One region of the Providencia sp. UF-183 genome, then DNA from elsewhere that is predicted to be linked to it. Evidence: predicted binding sites of a transcription regulator. Region 1 holds the regulator's gene; the other holds the start of a gene.
The links. Region 1 encodes ArgR, which controls arginine synthesis, uptake and breakdown. Its sites were predicted from a motif close to ANTGAATAAAAATACANT; they were not measured.
Positions count from the first base shown of each region.

Region 1 (4,435 bases):
GATGGATAATTTTAGCGCCCAGTTTAATCGCTGACAGTAATGACGTCAGCTCACCTGTTGCATGAGGAAAATCTTGTTGCTTTTCGACGATGAATTCGCCTAATGTTTTCATGACGAAGGTCCTGAATAAAATTGACAAAGGTTTTGCGGGACGATTATACCCCGCGCGGGGGAGAGTTTAACTAAATAAAAAAAAGATTAATAGGTTAATGCATTTATAAACCTGCTATTGATGGGTAGAATAGTGACAAACCTCATGCTAATTGGATGAAAAAGAATGCACATACATATTTTAGGTATATGCGGTACCTTTATGGGAAGCTTGGCGATATTGGCGCGATCTTTAGGCCATAAAGTGACGGGCTCGGATGCGAATGTTTATCCACCGATGAGCACATTGCTTGAAAATCAAGGTATTGAGCTTATTCAAGGTTATGATCCGGCTCAGCTCGAACCGATTCCAGATATGGTCGTGATTGGCAATGCCATGACACGCGGTAACCCCTGTGTTGAAGCTGTATTAGAACGAGGTTTACCTTACACTTCAGGTCCTCAGTGGTTACATGACCACGTATTGCCTGAGCGTTGGGTACTGGCTGTGGCAGGAACGCACGGTAAAACCACAACCGCAGGAATGCTCGCGTGGATTTTAGAAGATTGCGGCTACAAACCAGGCTTCTTGATTGGTGGTGTACCGGGTAATTTTGATGTGTCCGCCAAGCTAGGCGAAAGCCCATTCTTTGTCATTGAAGCCGATGAATATGATTGTGCCTTCTTTGATAAACGCTCGAAATTTGTGCATTACAGCCCGAAAACGTTGGTCTTAAACAACCTTGAATTCGACCATGCGGATATTTTCGAAAATCTTGAAGCAATCCAAAAACAATTTCATCACCTTGTTCGTATCGTGCCTGCCAGTGGCAAAATCTTCACCCCAGACAATGACAATCATTTAAAACAAGTGATTGGCATGGGTTGTTGGAGTGAGCAAGAGCTGGTGGGCGGTGAACATGGCGAATGGCAAGCAGTGAAGCTAAATCACGATGGCAGCCACTTTGAAGTGTATTATCAGCAAGAAAAAGTGGGTGAAGTTTCTTGGCAGCAAGTCGGCAACCACAATATCCAAAATGGTTTGATGGCGATTGCTGCGGCTCACCATGTTGGTGTGCCTGCGAAAGAAGCTTGCATCGCATTGGATAAATTTATCAATGCACGCCGCCGCCTTGAACTACGTGGTGTGGAAAATGGTGTGAGTGTGTATGATGATTTTGCGCATCATCCAACCGCCATTTTGGCAACACTCGAAGCGTTACGCAGTAAAGTGGGAGGGACTTCTCGCATTATTGCCGTGTTAGAGCCTCGTTCCAATACCATGAAACTGGGCGTGAATAAAAATGATATCGCCCCAGCTTTAGGCCGTGCTGATGAAGTCTTTTTATTCCAACCGGCGAATATTCCGTGGATGGTGACTGACATCGCTGAGAAATGCGTGCAACCTGCTCGCTGGAGTGCAGATATTGAGGCTCTAACCAATATGGTGATTGAGACTGCGCAGCCCGGTGACCATATCCTCGTGATGAGCAACGGTGGTTTTGAAGGTATCCATGGGAAATTGCTGGCAGGCTTAAAAGCCAAAGCAGAAACTGAAGTGGATGACTAATTAAGCCTACAGATAATGATCTAGGTAGACCCCAGTGTTCATTAAGATAGCTGGGGTTTTTTTATGTCTGAAGTGTTGAATGGGCATTGGTCTATCACCCAGCTTAATGTCACTGGGTTATTCATTTCTTTTTTTAAGCTGCCCATATAGCAATCGAGGGAATCGGTAAAAAGATGGAACAAGCACCCGACCGCCACTGCTTTGAGTTTCCACGATGGCATAAACAGTAAGATAACATAGGCAATCGCAGCCCAGACGGAATGAAGAGGGTGGAAGCCAATACCACAACGCTCAGGGTCGAAAATAGGGGTTGCTAGTAAGTGGTCTAAATCGATCGCCATCGTCGCAATCATAATCAACGCAGCTAACTTCCAGTTTTTTCGCCAAAACAGATATGCAAACAAAATGGGCATCAAAAAATGAAAGCCGTAATGCACAATATTGCGAAAAATGTCGAATAGCACGGTAGAGCCCCTAATCTTTGGCTTAAATAAAAAGAGGGAAAGTCGATGCTTTTCCCCCTTAGTGTTACATCAAGCGATTGATGTAACTTAGAGCTCTTGTTCGAACAACGCTAAAATTGCTTCGTATAGCTCTTTTGTCGTGAAGTTATTCGCAGGTGTAGAGAATATTGTATCATCCCCAGCAATACTGCCTAAAATGCCTTCTGCTTTACCTAATGAATCCAGTAAGCGAGCAATTAATTGGGCTGCACCTGGGCTGGTTCGAATCACCACAACCGATGGGTTGTAATCGATATCCAAAACGAGGTTTTTCAATGGGCTGGTGGCTGTCGGCACACCGGGCTCAGCTGGCAGGCAATACACCATTTCCATTTTCGCATTACGAGTGCGAACGGCACCAAACTTGGTGAGCATTCTGGAAATTTTAGATTGATTAATGTTTTCGTAGCCTTCTTCCTGCAAAGCCGTGACAATTTCAGCCTGAGAGCTAAATTTTTCTTCTTTGAGTAGGGCTTTAAAAGCCTTAACTAAGTCTTCTTGTTTAGACGGAGTGCGCATAATTAACCCATTCATCGGCATTAAACTAAGTTGTATTATCCGTAAAAGTGCATTTTTATGCAACAAAATTGCGTTATGATGATTTAATAATCAATGATAACGGAACCTTTAAGGTTTTATGTTATTCCGTTTTCAGCGTGAATGGTTAATTTATCTTAAATAGTTAGTATTAAACATTAGCATAATAGATCAATGAATTTAGCTTATAAAAGTTGTAACTTTATTGTTAACAAAATGGTTTTTGCTTGAATAATGAACAGGAAAAACCACTTATTGTGCGAAAAGCAATAGTGAGAAAAACTATTTGTTAAAAAAGTGCCCGTTATCTCATTAACAGATAAGGAATTTGTTTAGAATGATGGCAATTAGTCGACAAATTCTCTAGCGTTAAACTCTCTCTCTATCTGTTAAGAAATTGTTTTTTATACGTAATGTGTTGAGTGTATAAACAAATAAAGTGATATCTTTTTAAAGTACAAATTAAGGAGTTTCAGAATGAAAGTTGCAGTCCTAGGTGCAGCAGGTGGTATCGGTCAGGCTCTCGCCCTTCTTCTCAAAAACCAGCTTCCAGCCGGTTCAGAACTCTCCCTCTACGACATCGCACCGGTTACTCCAGGTGTTGCTGCTGACTTAAGTCACATCCCAACGGATGTTAAAGTGACGGGTTTTGCGGGTGAAGATGCGAAACCTGCTCTTAAAGGTGCAGATATTGTTCTTATCTCTGCGGGTGTTGCGCGTAAACCAGGCATGGACCGTTCAGACCTGTTTAACATCAACGCAGGCATCGTTCGTAACCTGGTTCAACAAATTGCAGAAACTTGCCCGAAAGCATTAATCGGTATCATCACTAACCCAGTGAACACCACCGTTGCAATCGCTGCTGAAGTTCTGAAAAAAGCCGGTGTATACGACAAAAACCGTTTATTCGGTGTGACCACATTAGATATCATTCGTTCTAATACTTTTGTTGCTGAATTAAAAGGCAAAAACGTCAACGATGTCGAAGTGCCAGTTATCGGTGGTCACTCTGGTGTGACAATTCTGCCTCTGTTATCACAAATTGAAGGCGTAAGCTTCTCTGATGACGAAATCGCAGCGCTGACAAAACGTATCCAAAACGCAGGTACTGAAGTTGTTGAAGCAAAAGCAGGTGGCGGATCAGCGACTCTGTCTATGGGCCAAGCAGCAGCACGTTTAGGTTTATCTTTAATTCGTGGTCTGCAAGGTGAAAGCAACGTGGTTGAGTGTGTTTACACTGAAGGCGAAGGCCAACATGCACGTTTCTTCGCACAACCAGTTGTTTTAGGTAAAAACGGTATCGAAAAACACCTGCCAATCGGCAAATTAAGTGCATTTGAAGAAAAAGCGCTGAAAGATATGTTAGATGTCCTGAAAGCGGATATCGAATTAGGTGAAAAATTCATTAATGGCTAATGCCAATTAATTTTTCCTAATCGAAAAGGTTGAGTTTTTTATTAAACTCAACCTTTTTAGTTTCTGCACGATTATTACGAAGCATGACTATGAGGCGTGCTGGCGCATCCAATGATCCCAATGTGGGTCTGATGGTATTTTTTCCACTAAAAAATCAATAAACGTTCTGATTTTCGGTGAATGCGTATGCGCAGGGTGGTATAAAGCGTACAGCGCAAACGGGGTTGATTTCGGGTCGTAATCCAGCAAAACAGGGATCAGTTCCCCATTTTCAATATAATTGCCTAACATATACGTGGGTAAACAAACGATACCTTGA
Region 1 covers NZ_JBSICD010000015.1:80,156-84,590, reverse strand. Annotated here, with positions in the region: gene fbp (class 1 fructose-bisphosphatase) at 1-112, opposite strand, end outside; gene mpl (UDP-N-acetylmuramate:L-alanyl-gamma-D-glutamyl-meso-diaminopimelate ligase) at 278-1,660, shown strand; gene AC4IFT_RS14615 (DUF6122 family protein) at 1,702-2,124, opposite strand; gene argR (transcriptional regulator ArgR) at 2,212-2,682, opposite strand; gene mdh (malate dehydrogenase) at 3,178-4,116, shown strand; gene AC4IFT_RS14600 (LysR family transcriptional regulator) at 4,204-4,435, opposite strand, start outside.

Region 2 (4,435 bases), on a different contig from region 1:
TTAATCAGTAAAGCAGTAAAAAAATCAAAACGTTGTAAAGAATTCAGTCGCGGGATGGAGCAGCTTGGTAGCTCGTCGGGCTCATAACCCGAAGGTCGTTGGTTCAAATCCAGCTCCCGCAACCAATTTTTTTACTTCTTCAGTCGCGGGGTGGAGCAGCTTGGTAGCTCGTCGGGCTCATAACCCGAAGGTCGTTGGTTCAAATCCAGCCCCCGCAACCAATTTTCTCTTCTAGTACCACACTCTCTCTCAAACTTATCAATTATCTCTTTCGTTTTTTGCACATAAAAAAAGGCGACTCGCTTTTGCTTATCACCTCTTTGTCCACTATTTGCAATAACTAGTTGCGGATCGCTAACTCACCACCGTTGCGAAAATACGCTTTTATTCCTTCAAAAATAGACTCTGCCATCTGTTGTTGGAACTTAGCCGTCTTCAACTTACGCTCTTCTTCTAGGTTACTGATAAACGCAGTTTCAACTAATATTGAAGGAATTTCAGGGGCTTTGAGTACAGCAAACCCTGCTTGATCAACCTTGTTTTTATGCAACCGGTTGACTTTCCCCATACGCTTGAGTACTTCATCACCAAATTTTAAGCTATCGTTAATTGTCGCTGTCTGGACTAAATCTAGCATTGTGTGATCAAGATACACATCCCCGCTCTTGCTAACCCCACCGATTAAATCAGCCTCATTCTGTGTTTGAGCAAGGTAACGAGCCGTGTTGCTGGTTGCCCCTTTAGTCGATAATGCAAATACTGACGAGCCATGTGCTGAACGGTTAGTAAATGCATCCGCATGAATAGACACAAATAAATCAGCCTGCATTTTACGTGCTTTTGCGACACGTACCTTAAGTGGAATAAACACATCTTCATTACGCGTCATATATGCACGCATTTTGGGGTCTTTATCAATCAACGCTTTTAAGCGCCGTGCAATTTGCAAGACAACATCTTTTTCACGTGTTTTATATTTCCCTATCGCACCGGGGTCTTCCCCACCATGTCCAGGGTCAATCATAATGATAATCGGGCGATCCGTCCCAGCCTTACCTGGTTTCTTCGCTTGTACTGGCATACTTTCTTCGAGGTCGCCTTTATTGTAGTCCTCGAGTAATGCTAACAGTGGATCATCACTGGTATCTACACCTTTACCCGGATAGAAATCAAGGACTAAGCGGTGTTTAAACTCCCCAACAGGCGACATAGTAAAGAATTGCGGGGTCACTTTATTTTTCACTTCAAAAACAAGGCGTACGGTTTTAGGGTCAAATTGCCCCACCCTAACCAATTTGAGGTAAGGGTCACGCGTTTGAATTTGAGTTCCCATCTGTTTAAGGACGTTATTTAACTGTACGCCCTCAAGATCAACAACGATACGCTCCGGGTTATTTAGTACAAACTGGCGATACTTTAGCGGAACACTCGATTCAAGCGTTACTCGAGTGTAACTCGACGCTGGCCAAATACGCACAGCAATCACGCTGCTATTCGCAGAAAAACCGAATGGGCTGACGCTCAGTAACATAACTGCGGCGGCGCCTTGGATAAAACGGCGCTTAGATGGGCTGTGATCTTGCTGACTCATCAATAATTCCGAACCTAGAACTGAAAAATAAAATGATTTTAGACTATAAGCCAATTATTTGGCTAGAAATAAGCACTCTAACGAATCATGTGCTCCCTGTCATTAATAATACACATTTATATTTAAAGATATGTAACCCATAAAAATATATTTGTTATTTTTTTATTCCATCTTTTACTTGATATTTTTTGCCAAAAAGAATAAAAATACATAATTAACGAATAAAAATTCACTTAAGAGGGTTGTTATGAAAGAGCGCAGCACCGAGTTGGTTGATGAATTTCGCCATTCGGTACCTTATATAAACGCCCACCGCGGCAAAAATTTCATTATTATGCTTGGTGGTGAAGCGATTGCGCATGAAAATTTTCCAAGCATTGTCAATGACATAGGGTTATTACATAGCTTAGGGATCCGAATTATTGTGGTCTACGGCGCTCGCCCGCAGATTGAAGATATTTTAGCGGAACACAAATACGATGCGGTTTACCATAAACATACTCGTGTAACTGATTCAAATACACTTGAATATGTTAAACAGGCATCTGGCGCGTTACAACTTGATATTACTGCACGTTTATCAATGAGCTTAAGTAATACACCATTGCAAGGCGCCCACATTAATGTGGTCAGTGGTAATTTTGTCATTGCACAACCGCTTGGCGTTGATGATGGCGTTGATTACTGCCACAGTGGCAGAATCCGCCGCATAAACGAAGAAGCTATCAATAATCAGTTAGATAATGGTTCTATTGTTTTAATTGGCCCTGTTGCTGTTTCTGTAACAGGGGAGAGTTTTAATCTCACTTCAGAAGAAATTGCAACTCAGCTAGCCGTGAAAATGAAAGCCGAGAAACTCATCGGGTTCTGTTCTTCTCAAGGTGTTGTAGACAAAGATGGCAATATCTTATCTGAATTATTCCCTAATGAGGCAGAGAACCGAATCCAAGAACTTGAGTCTGAAGGAGATTACTACTCAGGAACTGTGCGTTTCTTGCGTGGTGCAGCAAAAGCCTGTCGCCGTGGAGTACGCCGTAGTCACCTTTTAAGCTACCAAGAAAACGGGGCTCTTATCCAAGAATTGTTCTCTCGTGACGGTATCGGTACGCAGATTGTAATGGAAAGTGCTGAACAAATTCGTCGTGCAAATATCAATGATATTGGGGGTATTTTAGAGTTAATTCGACCATTAGAGCAGCAAGGTATACTTGTTCGTCGTTCACGTGAACAACTCGAAATGGAAATCGATAAATTCACGATTATTGAACGAGACAATTTAGTAATAGCTTGCGCCGCCCTTTACCCATATCCTGAAGAAAAATTAGGGGAAATGGCTTGTGTGGCCGTTCATCCAGACTACCGCAGTTCTGCTCGCGGAGAGGAATTGCTTCACCGTGTTGCGGTACAAGCAAAACAATTTGGCTTAGAAAAATTATTCGTGTTGACGACACGCAGTATCCACTGGTTTCAAGAACGTGGTTTTACCCCTGCGGAAATTGAAATGCTGCCATTAAAAAAACAGGCTTTATATAACTACCAGCGTCGCTCTAAAATTTTAATATTAGATTTAAAGAGCCAATCTGATAAGTAGTATTCTCTGTTTGAATAAAATAAGTGTTGGTTAGTGTAGTGTATGCCCCCAAATTACGAATGGATACCTAATTTGGGGGCATATTATTCATTGTTAATATCGACCTAGTTAAGCAATTTGTACAATTCTTGCTTTTTCACAAAGTGGATTGGCATCTAAATGAGGCTTTATTATCGCTTCCATTTCAGCAAAAGAGCTACCATAAAAATAGAAGGCTGTTTCTGTAGGGCCATCCCACACGCCGTGAATACTTCCGATATCTTCAACCGCTTCATCTAATACATCAAAAACGTCGTTAATGTCGCCATTTTCATAAACCTCATCGGCTAGCTCGGTACCATTAAAATAAACAGCTAAACCTTCGTGTTCACCGAAATCGATACGAATATCTTCACCATGAATAAATAAACGAGATCCTTTTGGCGCTAGCATTGAGGTAAATAGTTGGATAATCATGCTAATATTCTCATCACTTGCATCGGCAACGGCCAACTCAATATCACATTCTTGTGCTTCACCATTATCGCCTAATAGTGTGCCCCCACCCGCGACATGAATATCTTTATTCAGGCTTTTCATGACTTCATCAAATGCATCTTCTAAGTCTGCACGCCTAACAGGTTCTAATCTCGCATTTAACGTAATGGTTACTGCGGTCATCTCTTGCTGGTTATCCATATCATTACCTTTAAATCATCATTATCCGCAAGTTAAGCCGTTTAATTGCCTAAACGCCCTCTTGCTATGTTTACATTAGCTGTCTCGTTAGCCCACTACGACGCTTGGTTGGTGTTTCGATTGCTCGACGCAATACCTTCGGGTTGCCATAAAGGGAAAGTTCTTTTTTTGCTCGAGTGATTGCGGTATATACCAACTCTCGAGTAATAACGGGTGAATATAATTGGGGTAACACAAATGCGGTATGAGCAAATTCCGAACCTTGGGATTTATGAACTGTCATCACATAAGCCGTTTCATGTAAAGGAAGACGGTTAGGCTGCACACCTCGAATTCCTCCATCTGGAAACTGGAAATAAGCCCTCAGATTGCCCTCTTCATCAGGTAAAATGATACCAATATCGCCATTGAACAGCCCTAATGGGCTATCGTTACGGCTGATCATAATTGGCCGACCTGCATAATGTTTATTCAAATGGTTATAAGGCCGATTAATAAGACCTTGCCGATGGAGTAGTTTTTCAAGTTTATCATTTAGCCCCACGACACCAAAAGGCCCTTCTCTTAGTGCAGTT
Region 2 covers NZ_JBSICD010000024.1:55,591-60,025, forward strand. Annotated here, with positions in the region: tRNA gene AC4IFT_RS18845 (tRNA-Met) at 49-125, shown strand; tRNA gene AC4IFT_RS18850 (tRNA-Met) at 145-221, shown strand; gene amiC (N-acetylmuramoyl-L-alanine amidase AmiC) at 341-1,591, opposite strand; gene argA (amino-acid N-acetyltransferase) at 1,839-3,182, shown strand; gene AC4IFT_RS18865 (hypothetical protein) at 3,291-3,860, opposite strand; gene recD (exodeoxyribonuclease V subunit alpha) at 3,931-4,435, opposite strand, start outside.
Region 2: the regulator ArgR is predicted to act here: its motif matches at 1,808-1,825, upstream of argA (amino-acid N-acetyltransferase).